Regions from separate parts of the Pseudomonas halotolerans genome, predicted to be linked through region 1. Evidence: predicted binding sites of a transcription regulator. Region 1 holds the regulator's gene; the other holds the start of a gene.

Region 1 (5,682 bases):
ATGCGCTCATGGAAATGACCCGCAAGGGCCTGGGCATGACAGTCATTCTCGAAGCCGACGGCAAGCTTGCCGGGATCTTCACAGACGGTGACCTGCGCCGCACACTGGACCGCGCCATCGATATTCGCCACGCGACCATCGACGAAGTCATGACCCTCCACGGCAAGACCGCTCGCGCCGACATGCTGGCCGCCGAAGCCTTGAAAATCATGGAAGACCATAGAATCAACGCACTGGTGGTGGTGGACAGCGAGGACCGTCCGATCGGCGCCTTCAACCTCTCCGACCTGCTGCGCGCTGGAGTAATGTGATGACTACCGATCTGCTGCTGCGAGGCAAGAACATCAAGCTCGCCGTGTTCGACGTCGATGGTGTTCTGACTGACGGCCGTCTTTATTTCCTCGAAGACGGCAGCGAATTCAAGACCTTCAACACCCTCGACGGCCAAGGCATCAAGATGCTGATGGCCGCCGGCGTGCAGACCGCCATCATCAGCGGCCGCAAGACCCCGGTGGTCGAGCGGCGCGCAAAGAACCTCGGTATTCCCCACCTTTATCAGGGACGCGAAGATAAACTGGTGGTGCTGGACGAGCTTCTGGGCCAACTCAACCTAAGCTATGAACAGGTCGCCTACCTCGGTGACGACCTGCCGGACCTGCCGGTGATTCGTCGGGTCGGCCTGGGCATGGCGGTGGCCAACGCGGCCGGCTTCGTGCGTGAGCACGCCCACGGCATCACCACGGCACGGGGTGGCGAAGGCGCCGCCCGTGAATTCTGTGAACTGATCTTGCGCGCCCAAGGCCGTCTTGAAGCGGCCAACGCCGCGTACCTGTGAGCCATTTATGCTAAGCAAGAAAATTCGCACCATCGTGGTGTTCGGTTGCATCGCAGCGATTTTCGCGGCGGTGGGCTATTGGAACATCAGCCCTGAACGCTTTCTCGACCGCCCCGCGGTCAAGGTCCAGGAAAATGATATCGACTGGTATGCGACCAACACGCATACCTTGCAATACCTGCCCGATGGCAAAGTGCAGTATGAAATGACGTCCGACAAGGTCGACCACCTCAAGGCCAGCGAGATCACACTGGTCACCAAGCCAGACCTGAACATCTTCAGGGGCACCGAGTTTCCGTGGCACGTGCAAAGCGAGCGCGCCGAAGTCAATCCCGACGGGACCGAGGTAGAGTTGATTGACTCCGTACGCATCGCCCGGACCGATGAGAAAAACCGCACCACCATCATTACCAGCAGTCGTATGACAGTCTTCCCGCAGCGAGAATATGCGCAGACCGAGCAACCCGTTAGAATCGACGGCGCCGGTGGTGTATCGACCGGCACGGGAATGAAAGCGTATTTGAAGGAAAGCAGGATACACCTGCTATCGAACGTAAGAGGACAGTATGAAGCTCGCTAAAACCCTCCCTATTTTGCTCAGTCTGGGCGCAGCACTGGGAAGCGCGAGCGCCTGGGCCCTCCCGACCGACCGCGACCAGCCTATCCGCATCCAGGCCGACGATGCCCAACTGGACGACAAGAACGGTGTGGCCACCTACAAGGGTGACGTGATCATCACCCAAGGCTCGATGAAGGTCACCGGCAATACCGTGACCATCACTCGTACCCAGTCCGGCGATATCGACGTGGTGACCTCGGTGGGCAACCTGGCCTACTTCGAACAGATGCAAACCGCCGGCGACACCAAGCCAGTTCAAGGCTATGGGGTCACCATTCAGTACCACGCCGCCAAAGACCGCGTCGTGCTGATCGATCGCGCCAAGGTCATCGACAAGGACGGCAACACCACCCAGGGCGAGAAAATCGTCTACGACACGAACAAAAAGCTGGCCAGCGCCGGTCGTGCCACTGGCAGCAAGGTCACCGAGCAGCGTCCACGGATCGACATGGTCATCCAGCCGAAAAAGAAAACCGACGAGCAGAAGGCCCAGTAATGGCAACTCTGAAAGCTCAGCACCTGGCCAAGAGCTACAAGAGCCGTCAAGTCGTGCGTGATGTCAGCCTGTCCATCGACAGCGGCCAGATCGTCGGCCTGCTCGGCCCCAACGGTGCAGGCAAGACCACCTGTTTCTACATGATCGTCGGCCTGGTCCAGGCCGATCAGGGCCGCGTCCTGATCGACGACCTGGATGTCAGCCACCAGCCAATGCATGGCCGGGCGAAGGCCGGTATCGGCTATCTGCCGCAAGAAGCATCGATCTTCCGCAAACTGTCGGTTGCCGACAACATCATGGCGATCCTCGAGACCCGCAAGGAACTCGACAAGGCCGGCCGGCGCCAGGAGTTGGAAAGCCTGCTGCAGGAATTCCACATCAGCCACATCCGCGACAACCTGGGCATGAGTCTGTCCGGTGGCGAACGGCGCCGCGTGGAAATCGCTCGCGCCCTGGCCACCGCACCGAAATTCATCCTGCTGGACGAACCATTCGCCGGCGTGGACCCGATTTCGGTGGGCGATATCAAGCAGATCATCCACCACCTCAAGGCCAAGGGCATCGGCGTATTGATCACCGACCATAACGTACGCGAGACGCTGGATATCTGTGAAACCGCCTATATCGTCAATGACGGCCAGTTGATCGCCGAAGGCGACTCCGCGACCATCCTGGCCAATGAACTGGTCAAGGAAGTGTATTTGGGCCATGAATTCCGCCTGTAAGCGAAAAGTGTCTGGTCAATCGCCCCGGCGTCGCTAATTTTATTACGCGGCGCCCTAGGCAAACACTTCAGTTTCAGGCATATAATTTGCTTAAGTTTGGCGCTTCGGCGCCCTGTAGTGGATGGCGCATGTGCGCCGGCGAATAAGGTGTTAAGCCCCAGCCATGAAACCATCGCTAGTCTTGAGAATGGGCCAGCAGCTGACGATGACACCGCAGCTGCAACAGGCCATCCGCCTGCTCCAATTGTCGACCCTGGACCTGCAACAGGAAATCCAGGAGGCCCTGGAGTCCAATCCGATGCTCGAACGCCAGGAAGAAGGCGACGACTTCGACAACACCGATCCGCTGGCCGATAACGTCGAGCAAAAGACCAACACCGAAATCCCGGAACCGTCCTACCAGGAAACCGCCCCGACGGTGGACAACCTCGAGGATGGCGAATGGAATGAACGCATCCCTAACGACCTGCCCGTGGATACAGCCTGGGAAGACGTCTACCAGACCAGCGCCAGCAGCCTGCCCAGCAGCGATGACGACGAGTGGGACTTCACTACCCGCACCTCCACCGGCGAAAGCCTGCAGAGCCACTTGCTGTGGCAACTGAACCTGGCACCGATGTCCGACACCGATCGTCTGATTGCCGTGACCCTGATCGACTGCATCAACAATCAGGGCTACCTGGACGAGACGCTCGAAGAAATTCTCGAAGCTTTCGACCCGGAACTGGACATCGAGCTGGATGAGATCGAAGCCGTCCTGCACCGCATTCAGCAGTTCGAACCGGCCGGCATCGGCGCCCGCAACCTGGGCGAGTGCCTGTTGCTGCAACTGCGCCAGTTGCCCGCCAAGACACCTTGGCTGGCCGAAGCCAAGCGCCTGGTCACCGATTACATCGACTTGCTGGGCGGTCGCGACTACAGCCAGTTGATGCGTCGCATGAAGCTCAAGGAAGATGAACTGCGCCAGGTGATCGAACTGGTCCAGAGCCTCAACCCGCGCCCGGGCTCGCAGATCGAGTCCACCGAACCCGAATACGTGGTTCCCGACGTCATCGTGCGCAAGCACAACGACCGCTGGCTGGTGGAACTGAACCAGGATTCGATGCCCAAGTTGCGGGTCAACGCCCAGTACGCCGGCTTCGTAAAACGTGCCGACACCAGTGCTGACAACACCTTCATGCGCAACCAGTTGCAGGAAGCGCGCTGGTTCATCAAGAGCCTGCAAAGCCGCAACGAAACCCTGATGAAAGTAGCCACCCAGATCGTCGAACATCAGCGCGGCTTCCTGGAGTACGGCGACGAAGCGATGAAACCGTTGGTCCTGCACGACATTGCCGAGGCAGTGGGCATGCACGAGTCGACCATTTCGCGGGTGACCACCCAGAAATTCATGCATACCCCCCGGGGCATCTATGAGCTGAAATACTTTTTCTCCAGCCACGTCAGCACCTCCGAAGGCGGTGAATGCTCGTCCACAGCCATCCGTGCGATCATCAAAAAACTGGTGGCTGCGGAAAATCAGAAAAAGCCGTTGAGTGACAGCAAGATCGCTGGTTTACTGGAGGCACAAGGCATTCAGGTGGCCCGCCGTACCGTCGCCAAATACCGCGAATCCCTCGGGATCGCACCTTCGAGCGAACGCAAGCGGTTGATGTAACAGGCCACGCCACAGCGTTCCAGTGGCAGGCATTTCTGCCTGCCGCTTTATGCACTGGCAACGAAGGAGAAGCTGTATGCAAGTCAACATCAGTGGACACCAACTGGAAGTGACCGAACCTCTGCGCGAATACATCGGCGAAAAACTCGAACGATTGGAGAGGCATTTCGACAAGATCACCAACGTGCAAGTCACGATGAACGTCGAAAAGCTGCTGCAGAAAATCGAAGCCACGTTGCATATCCCCGGCGGAGAAGTGGTTGCCAACGCTGCGCATGAAGACATGTATGCCGCCATCGACCTGCTGACCGACAAGCTGGATCGCCAACTCAAAAAGCATAAGGAAAAGACCCAGAGCCTCCTCCAGGGCGCGACCGGTCGTTAACCCCCCTAATCCATGATCCGACTAGAATCCATCCTGACCCCCGGCCGTTCCCAGGTGAACGTGCCGGGTGGCAGCAAAAAGAAAGCCCTCGAACAAATTGCCAACCTGATCCACCGCGAGGTCCCGGGTCTGGAAATGCAGGACGTCTTCGAGGCCCTGTTTGCCCGTGAAAAACTGGGCTCCACCGGCTTTGGCAACGGTATCGCCATTCCTCATTGCCGCCTCAAGGCCTGTACAGCGCCGATCAGTGCGCTGCTGCACCTTGAAGCCCCCATAGATTTCGATGCCATCGACGGCGAACCGGTCGACCTGCTGTTTGTACTGCTGGTACCGGAAGCGGCGACCGATGCGCACCTTGAGCTGCTGCGCCAGATCGCCAGCATGCTGGACCGCAAGGAAGTGCGCGAGAAATTGCGCAGCGCGCCGAGCAACCAAGCCTTGTATCAGGTTGTCCTGGACGAGCAGAACGGTCATTAAACATGCGCATGATCATTGTCAGCGGACGCTCCGGCTCCGGTAAAAGCACGGCGCTAAACGTGCTTGAGGACAGCGGCTACTACTGCATCGACAACCTGCCGGCCGGCCTGCTGCCGGAACTGGCCGAGCGCGCCCTGATCCATACCGAACTGGCGCAACCGCTGGTGGCGGTCTCCATCGACGCACGTAATCTGCCGAGCCACCTGTCGCGGTTCCCGGAACTGCTGGCGGAAGTGCGCAATCGGCATATCCAGTGCGACGTGCTGTATCTGGATGCCGACGAGGAAACGCTGCTCAAGCGCTTCTCCGAAACCCGTCGGCGTCACCCCCTGAGCAACGCAAGCCGCTCCCTGGCCGAAGCCATCCATGACGAGAGCCAACTGCTGGGGCCGATCGCCGACCTGGCGGACCTGAAGGTCAACACCACCCACCTGAACCTGTATCAACTGCGCGACACCATCAAGTTACGCCTGCTGAACCAGCCGGAA
Region 2 (5,682 bases), on a different contig from region 1:
TCAACGCGAAGCAACAGTCAACAAGTGAGGGCAACACCCTATGAGAAGACTTAAGCGTGATCCGTTGGAAAGAGCATTTTTACGCGGTTACCAATATGGCGTTGGTGGTAAATCCCGTGAGCTTTGCCCCTTTACTCTACCGTCGGTACGTCAAGCCTGGATCAATGGCTGGCGAGAAGGACGCGGCGACAACTGGGACGGTATGACCGGCACTGCGGGTATCCACAGACTCAACGAACTTCACGCCGTAGGCTGACACAGGGCTTAACACTCAAGAACTCGACAATTTGATACCCACATCGATTTAACCACGCGCGTCCCATCCGGACGGCGGGCTACGGCCCAGGGGCTCCTTTGAGGAGCCCTTTTTAATGCCTGGGTTTCAGCGAACGCTGCAAAAAGCCGAGCGGTGAACCCAGTTGTGGCGAGGGGATTCATCCCCGCTGGGCTGCTCAGCAGCCCCTCAGAGTGTCAGGTTTAACGAGTAAACTGTTTGGGGCCGCTTCGCGCCCCAGCGGGGATAAATCCCCTCGCCACAGTTGAATCGCGTTGCACCTTGATAATCAACGCAGCGCGGCAATCGCATCCACCGACTCCCGAATCAACGCCGGCCCCTTATAGATAAAGCCCGAATAAATCTGCACCAGGCTCGCGCCCGCGCTTATTTTCTCGGCAGCATGCTTGCCCTCGGTGATGCCGCCCGCCGCGATGATCGGCAAGCGCCCCGCCAGTTCCGCGGCCAGGACCTTTACGGTATGGGTGCTTTTTTCACGCACCGGCGCACCCGAGAGCCCGCCCGCCTCGTCGCCGTGTTCCACCCCCTCGACGCCTTCGCGACCCAACGTCGTGTTGGTGGCAATCACCGCATCCATTCCTGTTTCGATCAGGGCCTGGGCCACTTGAGCGGTCTCTTCGTCGGTCATGTCCGGGGCGATCTTGATGGCCAGTGGTACATGCTTGCCATGGATCACCGCCAACTCGGCGCGACGCCGGGCCAGGTCAGCCAACAGTTGCTTGAGCGAATCACCGAATTGCAGGCTGCGCAGCCCCGGCGTGTTCGGGGAGCTGACGTTGACGGTCACATAACTGGCATGTGCGTAGACCTTGTCCAGGCAGATCAGATAATCGTCGACCGCACGCTCCACCGGTGTATCGAAGTTCTTGCCGATATTGATGCCCAGCACACCCTTGTACTTGGCCGCGGCCACCCGCCCCAGTAAATGGTCGACACCCAGGTTGTTAAAGCCCATGCGGTTGATGATCGCCTCGGCGTGCGGCAGGCGGAAAATCCGTGGCTTGGGGTTGCCTGGCTGGGCACGCGGGGTGACGGTGCCGATTTCCACGAAACCGAACCCCAGTTGGGCAAAACCGTCGATGGCCGCGCCATTCTTGTCCAGGCCCGCCGCCAATCCGACCGGGTTGGGGAATTCAAGCCCCATCACCTTCACCGGCAGTTTCGCCGGCGCCTTGCACAGCAGACCATTGAGGCCCAAACGTCCACCCGCGCCGATCAGGTCCAGGGACAGATCGTGGGAGGTTTCCGGGGAAAGTTTGAACAGCAGTTCACGGGCCAGGGTGTACATGGGCGGCTTGGACTCGGGCGACGAAATGAGGCGGCGATTATAGCCGGGCAACGATGATTCAAGCGAGGCGCCCGGACAAAACAGCGGCGATGGCATATGCCTTGCACCACTTGTGTTCATCGGTGCCCATACCAACGACGGAATGAGTGCCACACTGTATTTGAAGGACAACGGCGTCGTCATCCGGCCTTGCAACCATCCGGATACGGCGCCTTTTTTGTGGAAAGGTGATGCGCGATGAATGAAATTCCAGCCAACCCCCTGGCCTGGGTCAACGGCAGCGATGCCCCGGAAAAGAGCGCGATCAATCTTGGCTTCATGGCTTTGAGCGACTGCGCCCCGCTGGTGGTGGCCGCCACTCAGGGCTTCGCCCAGCCTTACGGGCTGACCTTGAACCTCAAGCGCCAAGCATCCTGGGCCAACCTGCGGGACAAGCTGGTCAGCGGTGAAATCGACGCCGCCCACAGCCTGTATGGCCTGATCTACGCAGTGCACCTGGGCATCGGCGGGGTCGCGCCAACCGACATGGCGGTGTTGATGGGGCTGAACCAGAACGGCCAGAGCATCAACCTTTCCCATGGCTTGCAGGCCCAAGGCGTGACCAGTCCTGAGGCACTGGAACGGCATGTGCACCAAACTCGCCCGAAACTGACCTTCGCCCAGACGTTCCCCACTGGCACCCACGCCATGTGGCTGTATTACTGGCTTGCGGCCCAGGGCATCCATCCGTTGTCGGATGTCGACAGCGTGGTGGTGCCACCACCGCAAATGATCGCCCACCTGCAGGCCGGACGCATTGACGGGTTCTGCGTGGGCGAGCCGTGGTGCGCCAGTGCGGTAAAGCAGAACCTGGGCTTCACCCTGGCGACCACCCAGACCATCTGGCCCGATCACCCGGAAAAAGTCCTGGGCTGCACTCGCGCATTTGTCGAGCAATACCCCAATACCGCCCGCGCACTGGTGATGGCGATCCTGCAAGCCAGTCGCTTCATTGAGCAAAGCACCGAGAACCGCCGCAGCACCGCACAACTGCTGAGTGCGCCCGAATACCTGGATGCGCCGCTGGACTGCATCGAGCCGCGCCTGCTGGGGATTTACGCCGACGGCCTGGGCAACAGCTGGCAGGACCCTCACGCGATGCGCTTCCACGGCAACGGCGAAGTGAACCTGCCCTACCTGTCCGATGGCATGTGGTTCATGACCCAGTTCCGCCGCTGGGGCCTGTTGCGTGAAGACCCGGACTACCTGGCCGTGGCGCGGCAAGTCCAGCAACTCAAGCTATACCGTGAAGCCTGCGCGGCGCTGGACATTGCATCCCCCTGCCAGGACATGCGCAGCAGCCAATTGATCGACGGCACCACCTGGGACGGCTCGGAGCCGGCCGCTTATGCCAAAAGCTTCAAACTGCACGCCTTGAGCGATGCGGCTCCCCTCTTCGCCAGCCGCTGACAGGAGCCTCGACCATGCTGCGTATCCTGCTGATCAACGACACCGCGAAAAAAGTCGGCCGCCTCAAAGCGGCCCTGATTGAGGCCGGGTTCGAAGTCATCGACGAATCCGGCTTGACCATCGACCTGCCGGCGCGCGTCGAAACAGTGCGTCCGGACGTGATCCTGATCGATACCGAGTCACCGGGGCGCGATGTCATGGAGCAAGTGGTGCTGGTCAGTCGTGACCAACCACGACCGATCGTCATGTTTACCGACGAACATGACCCGGATGTCATGCGCCAGGCGATCAAGTCGGGCGTCAGCGCCTACATCGTCGAAGGCATCCACGCGGCGCGCCTGCAACCGATCCTCGACGTGGCGATGGCGCGCTTCGAAAGCGACCAGGCCCTGCGCGCCCAACTCCTGGCCCGGGACCAGCAACTGGCCGAGCGCAAACGCATCGAACTGGCCAAGGGCATGCTGATGAAGATGAAAGAATGCAACGAAGAACAGGCCTACACCCTGATGCGTCGCCAGGCCATGAGCCGCCAGCAGAAGCTGATCCAGGTGGCCGAGCAGATCATTGCAATGAATGAGCTGCTCGGCTGAAAGCCTTGCAGTGCCTGACCCGGCGCTATCGCGAGCAAGCTCGCTCCCACATGGGTTCTAGGGTGAACGCAGCATTCGCTAGCGCCCCAGATCAAGTGTGGGAGCGGGCTTGCTCGCGAAGGCGGTGGGTCAGTCGATATCGATGTTGGAGATGAGATTGCTTTCGCGAGCAAGCCCGCTCCCACAGAGGTCAAGTGGTGGACGCAGCATTCGCGCGCGCCCCAATCCACTGTGGGAGCGAGCTTGCTCGCGATAGGCCTTGCCCCAATCCTCTGTTGGCACAGTTCTCGCTTTAACAAACCCACAGGTAACCAACGGCGGTTGCCCCACCTACGACAAAGACGTCGCACACCCTCCTCGCCCTCTGGCGATCCGGGTTGCGGCGTTTTTTTGTTTTGGCCCCAAAGCCCGGGGCCGGTGGTGCAGCCACAGGCGGCGCACTGCTTCAAGGCACTGACTCATTTCTCGAGACTTTTACAGCTGAGGTGCGCGATGAATTCAAGCTTCTGGAAATCCGGCCACACCCCGACACTGTTCGCGGCCTTCCTCTATTTCGACCTGAGTTTCATGGTCTGGTACCTGCTCGGCCCGCTGGCGGTACAAATTGCCGCCGATCTGCAACTGACCACTCAACAGCGCGGCCTGATGGTGGCGACGCCGATCCTGGCCGGTGCCGTGCTGCGCTTGTTCATGGGCCTGCTGGCCGATCGCATTTCACCGAAAACCGCTGGCATCGTCGGCCAGGTGATTGTGATCGGTGCACTGTTCTGCGCCTGGAAACTGGGCATCCACAGCTACGAACAAGCCTTGCTGCTGGGGCTGTTCCTGGGCGTGGCCGGCGCTTCATTCGCCGTGGCCCTGCCGCTGGCGTCCCAATGGTATCCGCCACAGCACCAAGGCAAGGCCATGGGCATCGCCGGTGCCGGTAACTCGGGCACTGTGCTGGCAGCCTTGATCGCACCGGTCATGGCGGTGGCATTCGGCTGGGGCAACGTCTTCGGCTTCGCGCTGATCCCGCTGGTGCTGACCCTGGTCCTCTTCACCTGGCTGGCCAAGAACGCTCCCGAGCGACCAAAAGCCAAGTCCATGAGCGACTACCTCAAGGCCCTGGGCGACCGGGACAGTTGGTGGTTCATGTTCTTCTACAGCGTGACCTTCGGCGGTTTCATCGGCCTGGCCAGTGCCCTGCCCGGTTACTTCAACGACCAGTACGGCCTGAGCCCGGTGACCGCCGGTTACTACACCGCCGCCTGCGTCTTCGGTGGCAGCCTGATGCGTCCATTGGGCGGCGCGCTGGCGGACCGTTTCGGCGGCATTCGCACGCTGTTGGGCATGTACACCGTCGCAGCCGTCTGCATCGCGGCCGTGGGCTTCAATCTGCCAAGCTCCTACGCGGCCCTGGCCCTGTTCGTCTGCACCATGCTTGGTCTGGGTGCGGGCAACGGCGCAGTCTTTCAATTGGTGCCACAACGCTTCCGTCGCGAGATCGGCGTGATGACCGGCCTGATCGGCATGGCCGGCGGCATCGGTGGTTTTGCCCTGGCGGCGGGCATGGGCGCGATCAAGCAAAGCACTGGCAGCTATCAACTGGCGCTGTGGCTGTTCGCCAGCCTTGGCGTGCTGGCCTGGTTCGGCCTGTATGGCGTCAAGCGTCGCTGGAGGACCACCTGGGGTTCGGCAGCCGTCACCGCGGCTCGGGTATAAATAGCCCCCATGAGCCTGCAACTGAGTTTTGCCGAAGCCAGTGCCATCGGCCCGCGGGAAGAAAACCAGGACGCCCTGCGCCTGGTGACCCCGGCGCCGGCCCTGGCCGCCAGCAAGGGCTACCTGTTCGCCATCGCCGACGGCGTGAGCCAATGCGCCGATGGCGGACTGGCCGCTCGTTCGACCTTGCAGGCCCTGGCCCTGGACTACTATTCCACCCCGCAAACCTGGGGTGTCGCCCAGGCGCTGGACCGGCTGTTACTGGCACAGAATCGCTGGCTGCAAGCCAACGGTGGCGGGCAACCGCTGCTCACCACCGTCAGTGCCCTGGTCCTGCGCGGCCGGCGCTTCACCCT

Evidence for each region. Region 1 encodes sigma-54, which starts transcription at its own class of promoters, with help from an activator protein. Its sites were predicted from a motif close to ANTGGCATNNANNTTGCTNT; they were not measured.
Region 2: a site for sigma-54 is predicted at 1,672-1,691, ahead of AAIS01_RS18575 (CmpA/NrtA family ABC transporter substrate-binding protein). Genes of this name have one in related genera too.

Annotation. Positions count from the first base shown of each region.
Region 1 is NZ_JBCNTJ010000013.1:92,280-97,961, reverse strand. Features, by position in the region: gene AAIS01_RS17895 (KpsF/GutQ family sugar-phosphate isomerase) at 1-311, shown strand, start outside; gene AAIS01_RS17890 (KdsC family phosphatase) at 311-835, shown strand; gene lptC (LPS export ABC transporter periplasmic protein LptC) at 843-1,415, shown strand; gene lptA (lipopolysaccharide transport periplasmic protein LptA) at 1,402-1,950, shown strand; gene lptB (LPS export ABC transporter ATP-binding protein) at 1,950-2,675, shown strand; gene AAIS01_RS17870 (RNA polymerase factor sigma-54) at 2,839-4,332, shown strand; gene hpf (ribosome hibernation-promoting factor, HPF/YfiA family) at 4,409-4,717, shown strand; gene ptsN (PTS IIA-like nitrogen regulatory protein PtsN) at 4,730-5,194, shown strand; gene rapZ (RNase adapter RapZ) at 5,197-5,682, shown strand, end outside.
Region 2 is NZ_JBCNTJ010000014.1:52,341-58,022, forward strand. Features, by position in the region: gene rmf (ribosome modulation factor) at 41-256, shown strand; gene AAIS01_RS18570 (quinone-dependent dihydroorotate dehydrogenase) at 564-1,583, opposite strand; gene AAIS01_RS18575 (CmpA/NrtA family ABC transporter substrate-binding protein) at 1,821-3,032, shown strand; gene AAIS01_RS18580 (ANTAR domain-containing response regulator) at 3,047-3,622, shown strand; gene AAIS01_RS18585 (nitrate/nitrite transporter) at 4,115-5,326, shown strand; gene AAIS01_RS18590 (bifunctional protein-serine/threonine kinase/phosphatase) at 5,336-5,682, shown strand, end outside.